One region of the Xenorhabdus littoralis genome, then DNA from elsewhere that is predicted to be linked to it. Evidence: predicted binding sites of a transcription regulator. Region 1 holds the regulator's gene; the other holds the start of a gene.
The links. The regulator PurR, encoded in region 1, represses purine synthesis genes. The targets are predictions, from matches to a motif close to CANGCAAACGTTTGCNTG.

Region 1 (8,358 bases):
CCCGTTGTCATTGATGTCGAAACCGGTGGTTTTAATGCACGTACAGATGCTTTACTTGAAATCGCGGCAATCACGTTAAAAATGGATGAAGAAGGCTGGCTGATGCCTGCTGATACATTACATTTCCATATTGACCCTTTTGAAGGAGCCAATCTTGATCCTGCCGCTCTGGCATTCACAGGAATTGATCCTACCAATCCTCTGCGGGGAGCGGTTAGTGAATACACGGCATTGCACGCTATTTTCAAAATGATCCGCAAGGGGATGAAAGACACTAACTGTAACCGAGCTATTATAGTCGCCCATAATGCCAGTTTTGATCATAATTTTGTTCTGGCGGCGGCTGAGCGTTCCGGTCTTAAACGCAATCCATTCCACCCGTTCGCCACTTTTGATACAGCGGCACTCAGCGGATTGGTTCTTGGTCAAACCATTCTTGCCAAAGCTTGTATTACTGCGGAAATTCCGTTTGATAGTAATCAGGCACATAGCGCACTTTACGATACCGACCGGACTGCCCTGCTGTTCTGTGAACTCGTCAATCGCTGGAAGCGACTCGGTGGCTGGCCATTGCCTTCTATTGCTTCTGCTGCTTCTGCTGACAACGAGTCCTGAAGTATCAAACCCCATACTTATTTGTAAGTATGGGGCTTACGGAAAACAGTCATCAATCAGGTGAATTATGTGACTTTTTCTTATTCATCAGCTCTGTACTTGTCAGCAGTCTCTTTGATCAACGCTTGTAATTCACCACGCTGATACATTTCAACCAGAATGTCACATCCTCCAACCAATTCACCATCAATCCAAAGCTGAGGAAATGTCGGCCAGTTGGCATATTTAGGTAATTCAGCCCGGATATCGGGATTTTGCAGGATATCTACATAAGCAAAACGTTCACCACAAGCAGATAAAGCCTGAACTGCCTGCGCGGAAAAACCACAATTTGGTAATTTTGGAGAGCCTTTCATGTACAGCAGGATTGGGTTTTCTTTGATCTGGCGTTCAATTTTCTCAATGATCGCCTCTGTTGTGTTACCAGCCATTGCATTAGATTGCATATTAGTCATTGTCATTTTGCTTCCTTAAAACTGTAAAAGCCATTCATCCGGATCAGAAAAGATTTATTCAGAATACCACTTTCATCCCTAACCTTTCTACTGAGAACTTTCTGCGGCAGTTTTTTTCCATGATTCGCAACAAATAATCAGTAGATATTTTTATTCTAACTATTGGTATTTATTCTGGATTAAAGTGCATTTCTACGCCATATCGCCGCTAAATAGCATCTTTTCCTCTGTAATTTATCAGAAAAGTTGTTAAGATAATTACCAAAATAGCAACATGATAATAAACTTAAATTTGCTCTGTCCATGAATTAATCTCTTACTTAGTGAATGGTTTGCAGAGCCAAAACCCGATATTAAAAAGGAGCATGCAATGTCTTTCGAATTACCAGCATTACCTTATGCCAAAGATGCCTTGGAACCACACATTTCTGCAGAAACTCTAGAATATCACTACGGAAAACATCACAACACTTACGTTGTAAACCTGAATAATCTGGTTAAAGATACTGAATTTTCCGGAAAATCCCTGGAAGAAATCATCAAAACATCTGAAGGCGGTATCTTCAATAACGCAGCACAAGTCTGGAACCATACTTTTTATTGGCACAGCCTGTCACCAAATGGTGGTGGCGAACCAACTGGAAGAGTAGCAGATGCTATCAACAGTGCTTTCGGTTCTTTTGCTGAGTTCAAACAGCAGTTTACTGACGCAGCCCTGAAGAACTTCGGTTCTGGTTGGACATGGCTGGTCAAGAAAACTGACGGCAGCCTGGCTATCGCCAATACTTCCAACGCAGCAACTCCATTGACTGGCGAAGATAAACCAGTTCTGACCGTTGACGTATGGGAACACGCGTATTACATCGATTATCGCAATGCACGTCCTCAATATCTGGAGCACTTCTGGGCTCTGGTCAACTGGGAATTCGTTGAAAAAAATCTGGCTTAATGAGATAAATTCTCGCGCCAATTTTAAATAACAAAGGGCAGGTTTTCCCATTCAGGAATGCATGAATATCGGAAATCTGCCCTTGAATCAGGCCAGTATACACTTCAATTCTTTTTCTGGATCTTGGTTAGATCAGACAAAGACTCCCCAAAAAAACAATCATTATTAATGCACTACAGGCAGTCAATAACCCCAATTTAAGATCTGTATCCATAGAACATCCTCAAGTGAAAGTTAAGCTTCAGCGATACCATAAATTTTAAGTGATTATTCATCATGATGATTAAGTATCGCACTGTGATATTTGATACATATACTTTATAGCATCGATTATTACTTTCACTTTTGCGCTAGATCAGACAAAATTCAGGGTTTATCGTTAAATTATTGCCAGTTGCCCTCCCATATATAACTATACTGGCAAACAACTAACAAAGATCTGTAAATTTAGACCATAAGGTCAGGAGTCCTTTTTATCATGGCAACGATTAAAGATGTGGCTAAACGCGCTGGTGTTTCAACCACAACCGTATCCCATGTTATCAATAAAACCCGTTTCGTCGCCGAAGATACAAAGACCGCAGTTTGGGCGGCCATTAAAGAACTGAATTATTCACCCAGCGCCGTTGCCCGTAGTTTGAAAGTTAACCATACTAAATCTATCGGATTGCTGGCGACATCAAGTGAAGCCCCTTATTTTGCTGAAATCATAGAATCTGTTGAAAATAGCTGCTACAGCAAAGGCTATACACTAATTTTATGTAATTCTCATAACGATCCCGATAAACAAAAAGCTTATCTCGCCATGTTGGCGCAAAAGCGCGTAGATGGTTTGCTGGTAATGTGTTCAGAATACCCGGAGCAACTTTTGGGGATGCTGGAAGACTACCGCAATATTCCCATGGTGGTTATGGATTGGGGAGAATCCAGAGGAGATTTTACCGATGCAATTATTGATAACGCTTTTCATGGTGGTTACCTAGCTGGTCGCTATCTTATTGAACGCGGTCATCGGGATATTGCGGCTATTCCTGGGCCATTAGCCAGAAATACCGGGGGCGGGCGTCACCAAGGTTTTCTCAAGGCGCTGAAAGAAGGCAATATTGCCATTCGGGATGAGTGGATAGTTCAGGGTGATTTTGAACCGGAATCCGGTTATCAAGCTATGTGTAAGATCCTGAACCAGAAACATCGTCCTACTGCGGTTTTTTGCGGTGGGGATGTCATGGCAATGGGTGCGATTTGTGCGGCTGATGAGCTAGGATTACGTGTTCCACAAGATATTTCTATCATTGGTTATGACAATATCCGTAATGCCCGCTACTTTACACCAGCCTTAACAACCATCCACCAGCCCAAAGAACGTTTGGGACAAATGGCCTTTTCAATGTTATTGGACAGAATAGTCAATAAACGTGAGGATGCACAGACTATTGAAGTCCACCCACGTCTCGTTGAGCGACGCTCTGTCGCAGATGGACCATTTATTGACTATCGCCGTTAATCGTTAATTTTCTTGTAACCATTCAGCATTAAGTGTTTCTCTATCTCCGAGATAATCAAGCAACCAACTTAATGCTGGAGAATGGCTTTTTTGTGACCAAGCCAAGCAACATGGACTATCAGGTAATGGTTGTTCGAGTTCGAGTGTGGTCAGTTTGCCTTTACGGATGAGTGGTAGTGCCCGGTGCTCAGGCACCATTCCCACGCACAATCCATCCATGAGGCAATTCAAACCGGCATCCCAATCGGGAACGACCAATCGCCTTTGGTTATCCACAGCCCATGTATTGCGCTTAGGTAAATTACGTGATGTATCCTCAAGACACAGACTGGGATAAGGTCGCATTTGGTCGTCATTTAATTTTTCCGCTATCCTCACCAAATCATGCTCAGGACTGGCTACACATAACCAAGGCATAAACCCCATATCCCTGAAACTATATCGTTCACCGACGGGCGAAGCACGTGTTGCGCCAATAGCCAGATCTACCCGCCCATCTACTAGCGCATCCCAGACGCCATTGAAAACTTCAGGATAGATAAACAATTCTATGTCGGGAAAATGTCGATAAAAATCCAGAATTAACCGGAGAGTCCGCTCAGGCTTTACAACTTGATCAACCGCGATACTAAATTGTCCCCGCCAGCCGTTAGCAACTTGCTGGCATAGATGTCTGGTGTGATTCATTTTTTTGATAACAGAACGAGCTTCCTTGACAAAAATAGCGCCTGCTTCAGTTAAATCCACATCACGATGACGACGTTCAAATAGCGGAACCGCTAACCATTCTTCAAGTTGTTTTACCGTATAGCTGATAGCAGAAGGTACGCGATGAAGTTCTGATGCTGCCGAACTGAAACTTCCTGTTCTGGCAACGGCATCAACGACTTCCAGAGAGTATTCAGACCACATAAATCTTCCTTTCAATTTTTTTCACAGCATGTTGCAAATATTACCGTTTCACAAGTAAAAAACATGCCATATAGAATAAGCCGATGACTTCCTTATCAATTACCACACCGATTTATTGACACAATGACAAACAATAAAAACTCAATTTCATTCATGTTTTATCTCGCCGGGCTGAGTATGCTCGGTTATTTGGCCATCGATATGTACCTACCTGCTTTTGGTGCCATGAGAGCAGAATTAGGTACATCAGAAAATGCCATTAGTGCGAGTCTCAGTATTTTTCTTGCTGGTTTTGCTTTTGCCCAACTGTTATGGGGACAATTATCTGACCACTTAGGAAGAAAACCTGTTCTTATTATCGGATTGTCTCTGTTTTCCATTAGCTGTTTAGGGATGCTCTGGATAACTGATGCCACACAGTTGCTTGTGCTGAGGTTCATTCAGGCTGTTGGTGTCTGTTCTGCTGCGGTTTCATGGCAGGCTTTGGTCGTTGATCGGTATGATGCAGAACGCGCTAAACGGGTTTTTGCGATGATTATGCCTCTGGTCGCGCTTTCCCCCGCCCTCGCACCTTTATTGGGCGCATGGTTGTTGTCACATACAGGTTGGAGAATCATCTTCCTTGTTTTAATGATAGTGACACTCCTACTGTTGCTGCCAACACTGGTCCTGACAAATAAAAAGCGTTGTATCGAAACCAACACCGATAAGAAGACAATTTCTTTCTTTACATTACTCAACTCCCCTGTTTTTAACGGAAATGTATTGATCTATGCTTCTTGCAGTGCTGGTTTTTTTGCCTGGTTAACAGGTTCACCCACTATTTTGAAGAACATGGGTTATGACCCAACCGATATTGGTCTGAGCTATATTCCTCAAACTCTGGCATTTATGATCGGCGGGTATGGTTGCCGCATCTTATTGGAGAAAGTGAAAAGTGAGACGGTATTCCCATTTTTGCTGGTAGGTTATGCTGTCAGCATGATTGCCATTTACTTGCTTTCCATCTTCGGGGAGCCTTCATTTATGGCTATTCTCGTTCCTTTTTGCTTTATGGCTGCAATGAACGGCGCATCCTATCCAATCGCCGTGGCAAATGCACTCTCCGTTTATCCTAAGGACAGCGGTAAGGCTGCTGCATTGCAAAACTCCCTTCAATTAGGTCTTTGTTTTATTGCCAGCATGATAGTTTCTATATTTATGAAATATCCGCTCTTATCCACGACAACCATTATGGTTTCTACTGTTATCCCTATGGCGTTAGGTTATTGGTTACAGAAGAAAAATGTCGGAAAAATTGGCTAAACATAAATCAAATGGTTTCTCAAAAAAATAATAATTAAGAACATTATTATCTAAAGGTTGCAGATAATGTAGCCTTTAGATTATTGTTTAAATATTATTTCAATCATATACTCATACAGATTCATTATTCTAAAAATTCGGAATTTGAGGTTATTCAGGGCACTGAGGCCCTATTTGATTTCAGGATGAATAGGCAATAAATGCTTTTTTATAATTTCTGTTTCATTTCCAAATAAACCTTCATGGTTTTAACATAATAAAAATCAGCTACAAAGTGACGCCTCAAAATTCCATCACACAATTGTTGGAGAGTATATGAGTTCATCTTTCGTTGAAGATAAAAAAACAATAACTGATTCTTGGCATAGGATCGTCCATGAATTACTTCAGGAAGCTGATATTGAAATCAACGGCAAGCGCCCTTTCGATATACGCATCAAAAACCCCGACTTCTATAAAAGAGTGTTGAAAGAAGGCTCTCTGGGGCTGGGTGAAAGTTATATGGATGGTTGGTGGGAATGTGATCGGCTTGATATTTTCTTCCATAAAGTATTACGGGCAGGTTTGGAATATCGTATTCCTAAAAATATTAGAGATATTTTAAAAATACTTATCTCTCGCATATTTAATTTACAATCCCAAAAACGGGCCTGGATTGTCGGCGAAGAACACTATGATTTGGGTAATGATCTTTTTACCCGAATGCTTGACCCTTATATGCAATATTCCTGTGGTTACTGGAAAGACACAGATACGTTGGAAGAAGCTCAATCCCATAAACTCCGCCTGATTTGCGAAAAATTACAGTTATCTCCAGGTATGACTTTATTGGATATTGGCTGTGGATGGGGAGGATTAGCCTCTTATGCTGCTAAAAACTACGGTGTATCTGTCACAGGGTTAACAATTTCAGCCGAGCAACAAAAATATGCCCAAGAGCGCTGTAAAAATCTGGATGTAAAAATTATCCTTGAAGATTACCGAACCCTGAATCTCCAATTTGATCGCGTTGTTTCTGTCGGTATGTTTGAACACGTTGGCCCTAAAAATTATGCCAATTATTTTGATATAGTGAAAAAAAATCTGAAGCCTGACGGTCTATTCCTTCTCCATACTATCGGTTCCAATCGTGATAAAACTGGTGTCGACTCATGGATCAGCAAGTACATTTTCCCCAACGGTTGCTTACCATCAATTTCAAAAATTGCCAAAGCAAGTAATGGAAAATTTGTTATGGAAGATTGGCACAATTTTGGTGCCGATTACGACAAAACACTGATGGCATGGTATGAACGATTCATAGCAAGCTGGCACGAAATAGAGCATAACTATAGCCCACGCTTTAAACGGATGTTCAGTTATTACCTGAATGCCTGCGCGGGTGCATTTCGTGCAAGGGATATTCAGCTATGGCAAGTTGTGTTCAGTCCGCAAGGGATTGATAAGGGATTGAGAGTACCGAGATAATAAATCGCTCTACGAATAGAGAACCCAAAGCTACAGAAATCACATTTCTGTAGCTTTCGCATCCTATTGAATGCCTTTTTCATAAAAATTTTTACCATAACTTGGCAAAATTTTTATTGTTCCTCAGTCTGTAACAGTAACTTTTCCTGCTCTTTCTGTGCCATGACCCGTTCAACGGTATCTACAATCGCTTGAGTTTGTGGATCAATCTCAATGTTAACCTTTTGTCCTAAACGCTTTTTACCCAGAGTTGTACGCTCCAATGTTTCCGGGATCAAATGCACACAGAAACGATTGTTCACTACATCGCCAACAGTCAGGCTGATACCATCAATGCCAATAAACCCTTTATGCAGGATATATTTCATCAATTGCTTATCGTGAATTCGGAACCAAATTTCATGGTTATTTTCTGAAGTAAATATCTTGGCAATTTCGGCTGTTGTAATAACATGACCGGACATCAAATGCCCGCCGATCTCATCACCAAATTTAGCAGCCCTTTCCAGATTAACAATATCACCAACCTTAAGGTCACCCAGATTGGTCAGACGCAGCGTTTCTTTCATCAAATCAAAACTAACTAAGTCGTCATCTATCTTCGTCACAGTTAAACAACAACCATTGTGGGAAACAGAAGCCCCTGTTTCAATTCCGGGTAATAATTCAGCCGGAAATTTAACAACATGAGTTCGAAAATGCATTTTTTCATTAATAGCAACGATCGGTGCTTTTCCCTGAACGATACCTGTAAACATGGGAACCTCTTTCATATTTTGCACATAACAAGTTAGTTTAACCCACCCATCGCGTTTACACACTATTTCAGTTGAATGTAAATCCCTGCTTGACCCAACAAATACCGGTTTAGTTATTAAAAATTCAATTTAATCGACGTTTTTATCTACCATTCACTGCTCAGGACTTCGGGGGTTGATCAAAGTGAACAAATCCGGTGTCTGCATCAAACATTATCTGTGAATGGCTCTTTAAAGTAACTCAGTCTATGCTCCCGGGGGGATGGCGATTCCCCCTGATTTTTGAGTATAAGCACAGAGCAGCGATTTGATTAATAAAATGAGTCCTATACAATACGAAAGCTTATAAGCGATACATTTATTATTAACATCGTTTGCTCGCAGAAATATCCT
Region 2 (8,358 bases), on a different contig from region 1:
GGTGCAGGATATCCGCGTCATTTTGATCAAACTGGCAGACCGAACGCATAATATGCGAACACTTGGCTCCCTGCGCCCCGATAAACGGCGGCGCATTGCCAGGGAAACGCTGGAAATTTATAGCCCGCTGGCTCACCGTCTGGGTATTCATCACCTGAAAACGGAGCTGGAGGAGCTTGGGTTTGAAGCCCTTTATCCCAACCGTTACCGCGTGATTAAAGAGGTTGTTAAAGCCGCCCGTGGTAATCGTAAAGAGATGATCCAGAAAATTCTGTCCGAAATTGAAGGCAGATTAACGGATGCAGGCATTGAATGTACTGTCAGCGGCCGCGAAAAACATCTTTATTCCATCTATCGCAAGATGCACCTGAAAGAACAGCGTTTTCATTCCATCATGGATATTTACGCTTTTCGTGTCATCGTCAACAATCTTGATACCTGTTATCGAGTATTGGGGCAAATGCACAGTTTATATAAACCACGCCCCGGCAGAGTAAAAGATTACATCGCCATCCCCAAAGCCAACGGTTATCAATCCCTGCATACTTCTCTTATTGGCCCTCATGGTGTACCTGTTGAAATCCAGATCCGTACCGAAGATATGGATCAGATGGCGGAAATGGGGGTTGCAGCGCACTGGGCCTATAAAGAGCAAGGCGAATCCGGTACGACGGCACAAGTCCGCGCTCAACGCTGGATGCAGAGCTTACTGGAGCTTCAGCAAAGTGCCGGAAGTTCTTTTGAATTTATTGAGAGCGTAAAATCTGATTTGTTCCCCGATGAGATTTACGTTTTTACACCTGAAGGGCGGATTGTTGAGTTACCGGCTGGCGCGACTCCGGTCGACTTTGCCTATGCCGTTCATACTGATATCGGTCATGCCTGCGTCGGCGCCCGCGTTGATCGGCTGCCTTATCCTCTCTCACAAACTCTCAGCAGTGGGCAAACTGTCGAAATCATTACCGCACCAGGTGCTCGTCCGAATGCAGCCTGGCTGAATTTTGTCGTCAGTTCCAAGGCCAGAGCCAAAATACGCCAGTTATTGAAAAATCTGAAACGTGATGATTCCATTGGTTTGGGACGTCGCCTGCTCAACCATGCTCTTGGCAATGGAACGAAAATTGTCGATATTCCGCAGGAAAATATCAACAAAGAGCTGGTAAGAATGAAGCTCGTCACGTTGGATGATTTACTGGCTGAAATTGGTCTGGGCAATGCCATGAGCGTGGTTGTTGCCCGGAATTTATTACTCGGTTCAACGGAAAAAGTGCCAAACAACAACGGTAATACTGCCCGTAAGCTGCCTATCAAAGGGGCTGATGGCATTCTTATCACCTTTGCCAAATGCTGCCGTCCAATTCCGGGTGATCCCATTATTGCCCACATCAGTCCGGGGAAAGGTTTGGTGATCCATCACGAATCCTGCCGCAATATCCGTGGATATCAGAAAGAACCGGAAAAATTCATGCCTGTCGAATGGGACAAAGATATCAATAACGATTTTACTGCCGAAATCAAAGTTGATATGTTTAACCATCAGGGCGCACTGGCAAATCTGACCGCAGCCATCAATGATGCAAACTCCAGTATTCAAAGCATGAATACAGAGGAAAAAGATGGTCGCGTTTATTGTGCTTTCATCAGGCTGACGACCAAAGACCGTATCCAGCTGGCGAATATCATGCGTAAGATACGTGTCATGCCAGATGTTATGCGAGTCAGCCGTAACCGAAACTAAAGGTTATGAATCCTAAACGTTACGCACGTATTTGCCAGATGATGGCAATGCGTCAACCTGACCTGACGATTTGTTTAGAAGAAGTCCATAAGCCCCATAACGTATCCGCCGTCATTCGTACAGCGGATGCGGTCGGTATCCACCAAATCCACGCCATCTGGCCTACCCAACAATTAAGAACTCAGCTTTCTTCTGCTGCCGGCAGTAACAGTTGGATTGAAGTGAAGACGCACTCCACAGTTGAACAAGCGATTCAACAATTTAAATCCGACGGAATGCAAGTGTTGGCAACCCACCTTTCGGATAAAGCCGTCGATTTCCGCCAAATTGATTACACTAAACCTACCTGCATCATTATGGGGCAGGAAAAGAAAGGGATTTCAAAGCAAGCCATCGCATTGGCGGATCATGACATCATCATTCCGATGGCAGGAATGGTGCAATCATTGAATGTCTCAGTCGCATCTGCATTGATTTTGTATGAAGCGCAACGACAGCGCCAACTGGCTGGCATGTATCAACGGGAAGAAAGCACACTGTCCGAAGAAGAACAGCAAAAACTGCTTTTCGAAGGAGGTTATCCCGTTTTGGCGGCGGTTTCTCGTCGTAAAGGATTAAAGCAGCCAGTAATTGATCAACAAGGGCAAATCATCGCAAGTGAATCGTGGTGGGCAGCAATGCAGGCAACGTCTGCGCCATCAACAAGGAAATAATCTCACAGACGGAGACGATATCGCATGAAAGGCCAATTACTTGATGCCATCCCCTTGACTACCCTGCGCGGTGTCGGTGCCAGTCAGGTTACTAAACTCGCCAAATTGGGGTTGGTCAATCTACAGGATTTGTTGCTGCATCTCCCCCTCCGCTATGAAGACCAAACACGGCTATATACCATCAATGAGCTGCTGTCCGGCATTTATGCGACGGTCACGGGCGAAGTATTGCGCACAAATGTGGCTTTTGGTCGCCGACGCATCATGACCTGCCAAATCAGCGATGGAACCGGCATATTGACTCTGCGTTTTTTCAATTTCACCGCTGCAATGAAAAATAATTTGGCGGAAGGGAAACATGTTATTGCCTATGGAGAAATCCGCCGTGGGAATCAAGGGCCGGAGATTATTCATCCTGAATATAAAGTCCAGCAACATGCTAACCGTATTCAGTTACAAGATACGTTAACCCCCATCTATCCGACAACAGAGGGTGTACGCCAAACAACACTGCGTAAGTTGATCGAACAGGCTCTGGAGATACTGGATACCTGTGCCGTGAATGAATTACTACCAGAAGAATTCAGCCGGAATATTGTCAGCCTGCCCAATGCATTGCACACGTTGCACCGTCCCCCGCCTGATATCTCTCTGACTGATTTGGAAAATGGCCGACATCCGGCTCAACGCAGATTGATTCTGGAAGAGTTGCTGGCACACCATTTAAGTATGCTGGCAGTCAGGGCTGGAGCTCAGCGTTTTTACGCTCAGCCACTCACAGCGGATAATTCATTAAAACAGCAGCTGCTAAGCCAGTTACCCTTCTCACCAACAGGCGCTCAAACCCGCGTCGTTGCAGAAATAGAACACGATCTGGAAAAAAATGTTCCCATGATGCGTTTGATTCAGGGGGATGTGGGATCGGGTAAAACGCTGGTGGCGGCGCTTGCGGCAGTTCGCGCTATTGTTCACGGCAAACAAGTTGCATTGATGGCTCCCACTGAACTACTGACGGAACAACATGCCAATACTTTTCGTCAATGGCTTGAACCGCTCGGAATTCAAGTCGGCTGGCTGGCTGGCAAACAGAAAGGTAAAGCGCGTCAGACACAACAAGAGGCGATTGCGAGTGGTCAGGTGGGCATGGTCGTCGGCACTCATGCAATGTTTCAGGAACAGGTTAAATTCGCGGGACTAGCACTGGTTATCATTGATGAACAGCATCGATTCGGGGTTCACCAGCGTCTGGCGTTATGGGAAAAAGGCCGGGAGCAAGGCTTTCATCCCCATCAATTGATCATGACAGCGACGCCCATTCCGCGCACATTGGCAATGACCGCCTATGCGGATTTGGATACATCCATCATTGATGAATTACCACCGGGACGAACACCCGTAACAACCGTTGCTATCCCGGATACCCGCCGGAACGATATTATCCAACGAATCAAAAACGCCTGTTTGGATGAAGGACGTCAAGCCTATTGGGTATGTACTCTGATCGAAGATTCTGAGGTGCTGGAAGCCCAAGCTGCGCAAGCGACCAGTGAAGAACTGGCACTGGCATTGCCTGAACTGAAAATCGGCTTAGTACATGGCAGAATGAAACCGGCAGAAAAGCAGAGCATCATGGAGGCGTTCAAGCAGGGTGAATTACAATTGCTGGTTGCTACCACAGTGATTGAAGTCGGTGTCGATGTGCCCAATGCCAGCCTGATGATCATCGACAATCCTGAGCGGCTGGGATTGGCCCAGTTGCACCAGCTTCGCGGGCGTGTCGGGCGTGGAGCCATTGCTTCACATTGCGTCCTGCTCTATAAAACTCCGTTAACCAATACGGCCAAAATACGCCTGCAAGTTTTGCGGGACAGTAACGATGGTTTTGTGATTGCCCAGAAAGATCTGGAAATTCGCGGACCGGGAGAATTACTTGGCACACGCCAAACGGGTAATGCAGAGTTCAGGATTGCGGACTTATTGCGTGATCAAAGTATGTTACCTGAGGTTCAGCGTATTGCCCGTTATATCCACCAGCACTACCCTGAACATGCTAAAGCACTCATTGAGCGCTGGCTACCGGATCGTTCGCAATATAGTCACGCCTAGTGGCCATGAAAATTCAATGAATCAATAAATAAAAAAATGCCGCTGAAATATCTCAGCGGCATATTTAGCCTGATTATCAGGCTATCCATAAACGTACCGAATTAACCTGCTACAGATGGAAATACCGGTAATAACAGATACAACTTGATGACAGCAGCATTAACAATATCTATAAAGAATGCTCCGACCATTGGCACGAGCAAGAATGCCACGTGAGATGGCCCAAAACGGTCAGTAATCGCCTGCATATTCGCGATAGCCGTTGGCGTCGCCCCCAAGCCAAAACCACAGTGACCAGCTGACAATATCGCTGCATCGTAATTCTTACCCATCACCCGGTAAGTGACGAAAACAGCATACAGTGCCATCACTACTGCTTGTACAGAAAGAATTACCAACATCGGCAATGCAAGGGAAGACAACTGCCACAGTTTTAAACTCATCAATGCCATCGCAAGGAACAGAGACAGGCTGACATTACCCAATATTGAAACCGCTCGATCAAATACCCGGTAAAAACCAAGCAAAGACAGACCATTGCTGAGAATTACCCCAATAAACAGGACACACACAAATGTCGGTAATTCAAAGCTAGTGCCTTCCAACTGTTTTTCAACAAAGCTACCCGCCAACAAACAAATGGAAATCATCGCAATGGTTTCCAACATCACCAGGGGCGTGATAAGACGACCAGTATAAGGTTTCTCAAATGCGGTCGGGATCTCATTATCATCAGCACCTAATCCCGGTGTTTTGGTATTTCTTACCAAGAAGCGAGCAACCGGGCCACCGATCAATCCACCCAACACCAGACCAAATGTCGCGCAGGCCATTGCCACTTCTGTCGCATTCTCAAAGCCATAGCGCTCAGAGAAAACTTTCCCCCAGGCAGCACCGGTTCCGTGTCCACCAGAAAGAGTAATAGAACCCGCCAGCAGTCCCATTAATGGGTCAAGACCAAGCATTTTCGCCAATACAATACCTACGGTGTTTTGTACCAATAACAGGCCAACAACAACGAAGACAAAAAGCATCAGAAGTTTTCCGCCCGCTCTCAGGCTGGAAAGGTTAGCGTTCAGGCCAATTGTGGCAAAGAACGTCAACATCAGGGGTTCTGTTAGAGATGAGTTAAAACTGACTTCCCAACCCGTGGCTTGTTTCACCGCCAATAAAACTAAGGCGACCAATAATCCGCCCGCGACGGGTTCAGGGATTGTATATTTTCCGAGAAACGGGACTGTTTGTACGAATTTTCTTCCTAGTAGCAAAACAAGTGTGGCAGCAACCAGCGTGCCATAAATATCCAAATGATACATTTATGTACCCATCCATTGTTAATATTATGTGAATTTAATGTGACGCTATAATCATCCTATAAAAACGCCAAGAGCAGGTAGGGTTCGGATTAGAAAGAAAATCATTAATAAATACAAGTTAAAACATTTAAAAATGTGACGAAATTAAGCCGTTTATAATAAGGAGAATTGAACGCAATCGATTGCTTTAATGATGGAGATCATTAAAATGTGTTGTTTTGTCCATCTGGAATTTCATAACATGGCCAGTTCAGCCCATGAGTCCAATTCATCAGCGCTTTCCGCCAAATCAGACAATGAATTGCTCTATCGCCTCGAAGATAAACCCCCTCTCCCGCATGCTCTATTTGCTGCGTGCCAACATTTACTGGCAATGTTCGTTGCTGTTATTACTCCGGCAATGTTGATTTGTCAGGCTCTCGGGCTTCCTGAGCAAGATACACAACGCATTATTAGTATGTCCCTGTTCGCCTCAGGCTTGGCATCACTTATTCAAATCCGCTCTTGGGGACCTATTGGTTCTGGCTTGCTGTCAATTCAGGGCACCAGCTTTAATTTCGTTGCTCCTCTGATTATGGGGGGATTGGCGCTGAAAAATGGGGGAGCTGATATTCCAACCATGATGGCCGCTCTATTCGGTACGCTGATGATCGCCTCAACAACCGAAATACTGCTCTCCCGTATCCTGCATTTAGCAAGCAAGGTTATTACGCCTCTGGTATCCGGTATCGTGGTAATGATTATCGGGCTGTCGCTAATTCAGGTCGGATTAACCTCGATTGGCGGTGGTTATTCGGCTATTCAAAACGGGACTTTTGGTGCCTCTGAGAATCTTCTGTTAGCGGGGATTGTCCTTGCCGTTATCGTGCTGCTGAATCGCCAAAAAAATCCTTACTTGCGCGTCGCTTCTCTGGTTATCGCCATGACAGTAGGCTATTTGGCGGCCTGGTATATGGACATGCTCCCCCGCCCGACGCCAACAGAAGAAACACCGATCATCACAATTCCTTCACCACTCTATTACGGTCTCTCTTTTGACTGGAATTTGCTTATCCCGCTTATTCTTATTTTTATGGTGACATCACTGGAAACCATTGGCGATATCACAGCAACTTCTGATGTTTCAGAACAACCCGTCAGTGGTCCGCTATATATGAAACGCATTAAGGGGGGTGTGCTGGCAAACGGCCTCAACTCGATGATCTCAGCAGTATTCAATACCTTTCCCAATTCCTGTTTTGGTCAAAATAATGGTGTCATCCAACTGACTGGTGTTGCCAGCCGCTATGTCGGTTATCTTATTGCCTCCATGCTGATTCTGTTGGGATTGTTTCCCGCAGTGGCAGGTTTTGTGCAACATATTCCCGAACCTGTTCTGGGAGGTGCTACGATTGTTATGTTTGGTACTATCGCCGCCTCTGGCATCAGGATCGTTTCCCGAGAACCACTGAATCGCCGGGCAATTATGATCATCGCATTGTCATTGGCGGTGGGTTTAGGTGTCTCCCAACAACCGCTGATTTTGCAGTTTGCGCCTGACTGGATGAAAAACTTACTCTCTTCAGGAATTGCTGCGGGTGGCCTGACAGCTATTCTGCTTAATCTGATTTTCCCCCAAGAAAAATAACCCATAAATTTAAGCCATTTTTATCCCTCCCGCTTTATCTGCGGGAGTTTTCTTTTTTACATTCTTACATTCATTCTGCGTATCTATTCGCAATATCAACACTCCCCTTATCAAAAATACATAAATTGATACTTTTACCTGTATCGCCTATTGAGTGCCTATTCATTTTGCGGCATAAAAGGGTTTCTGTTAGGGAGCTTATTGAGGTGAAGTCATGAGGTGGTTAGGAAAGTTTTTTGTTACTCTTTTATTGTTGCTGGTTCTGGCGATTATCGTCATCTATGTTGTTATTCAGACACATTGGGGAGCAAAACAATTAAGCCAATGGTTCAGTAAACAAGGACATTATCAAGTCAGTATTGAAAGTATTGACCATAACTGGCTGCAACCTGCCACAGTGATGTTAAATCGTGTGGAAGTCCGTGATAAACAGAGTCCTTTTTTACTTAATGTCAAAACCATCAATCTTGATTTCAAATGGCAACATTTGCTGACACCCCGGAATCTCCATCGCCTGACATTGCAACAAGGAACATTAACGCTATCTGGCAACCAATTTCCACCGCCCCTTAAAGCAGATATTTTACAGCTGGATCAAATGGACATTCAGTTGAATAATCCCAATACACATATTCAGGGAAAAAATATCACCGGAGGAATTACACCTTGGGAGCCTACTGCGGAAAGCCCGTTTGGTAATGGGCAATATCAATTCAGCGCCAATACGATCCTTTTAAAGGGTATTCCTGTTGAAAATGTCATAATGCAAGGCAACTACCATAATAAAATCCTCGCTATCGACTCTTTTGGCGCAACATTTTTGCACGGTGCTGTTTCTGGCGATGGCCAGCGATTAGC

Region 2: a site for PurR is predicted at 6,045-6,062, ahead of FE394_RS18300 (nucleobase:cation symporter-2 family protein). Genes of this name have one in related genera too.

The regions. Positions count from the first base shown of each region.
Region 1 covers NZ_VCDP01000067.1:56,790-65,147, forward strand. The annotation lists gene rnt (ribonuclease T) at 1-615, shown strand, start outside; gene FE394_RS15810 (Grx4 family monothiol glutaredoxin) at 696-1,046, opposite strand; gene sodB (superoxide dismutase [Fe]) at 1,441-2,019, shown strand; gene purR (HTH-type transcriptional repressor PurR) at 2,498-3,523, shown strand; gene punR (DNA-binding transcriptional activator PunR) at 3,527-4,435, opposite strand; gene punC (purine nucleoside transporter PunC) at 4,559-5,740, shown strand; gene cfa (cyclopropane fatty acyl phospholipid synthase) at 6,056-7,207, shown strand; gene FE394_RS15840 (riboflavin synthase subunit alpha) at 7,321-7,965, opposite strand.
Region 2 covers NZ_VCDP01000126.1:7,767-16,124, forward strand. The annotation lists gene spoT (bifunctional GTP diphosphokinase/guanosine-3',5'-bis pyrophosphate 3'-pyrophosphohydrolase) at 1-1,738, shown strand, start outside; gene trmH (tRNA (guanosine(18)-2'-O)-methyltransferase TrmH) at 1,744-2,451, shown strand; gene recG (ATP-dependent DNA helicase RecG) at 2,476-4,557, shown strand; gene gltS (sodium/glutamate symporter) at 4,659-5,873, opposite strand; gene FE394_RS18300 (nucleobase:cation symporter-2 family protein) at 6,115-7,500, shown strand; gene FE394_RS18305 (translocation/assembly module TamB domain-containing protein) at 7,715-8,358, shown strand, end outside.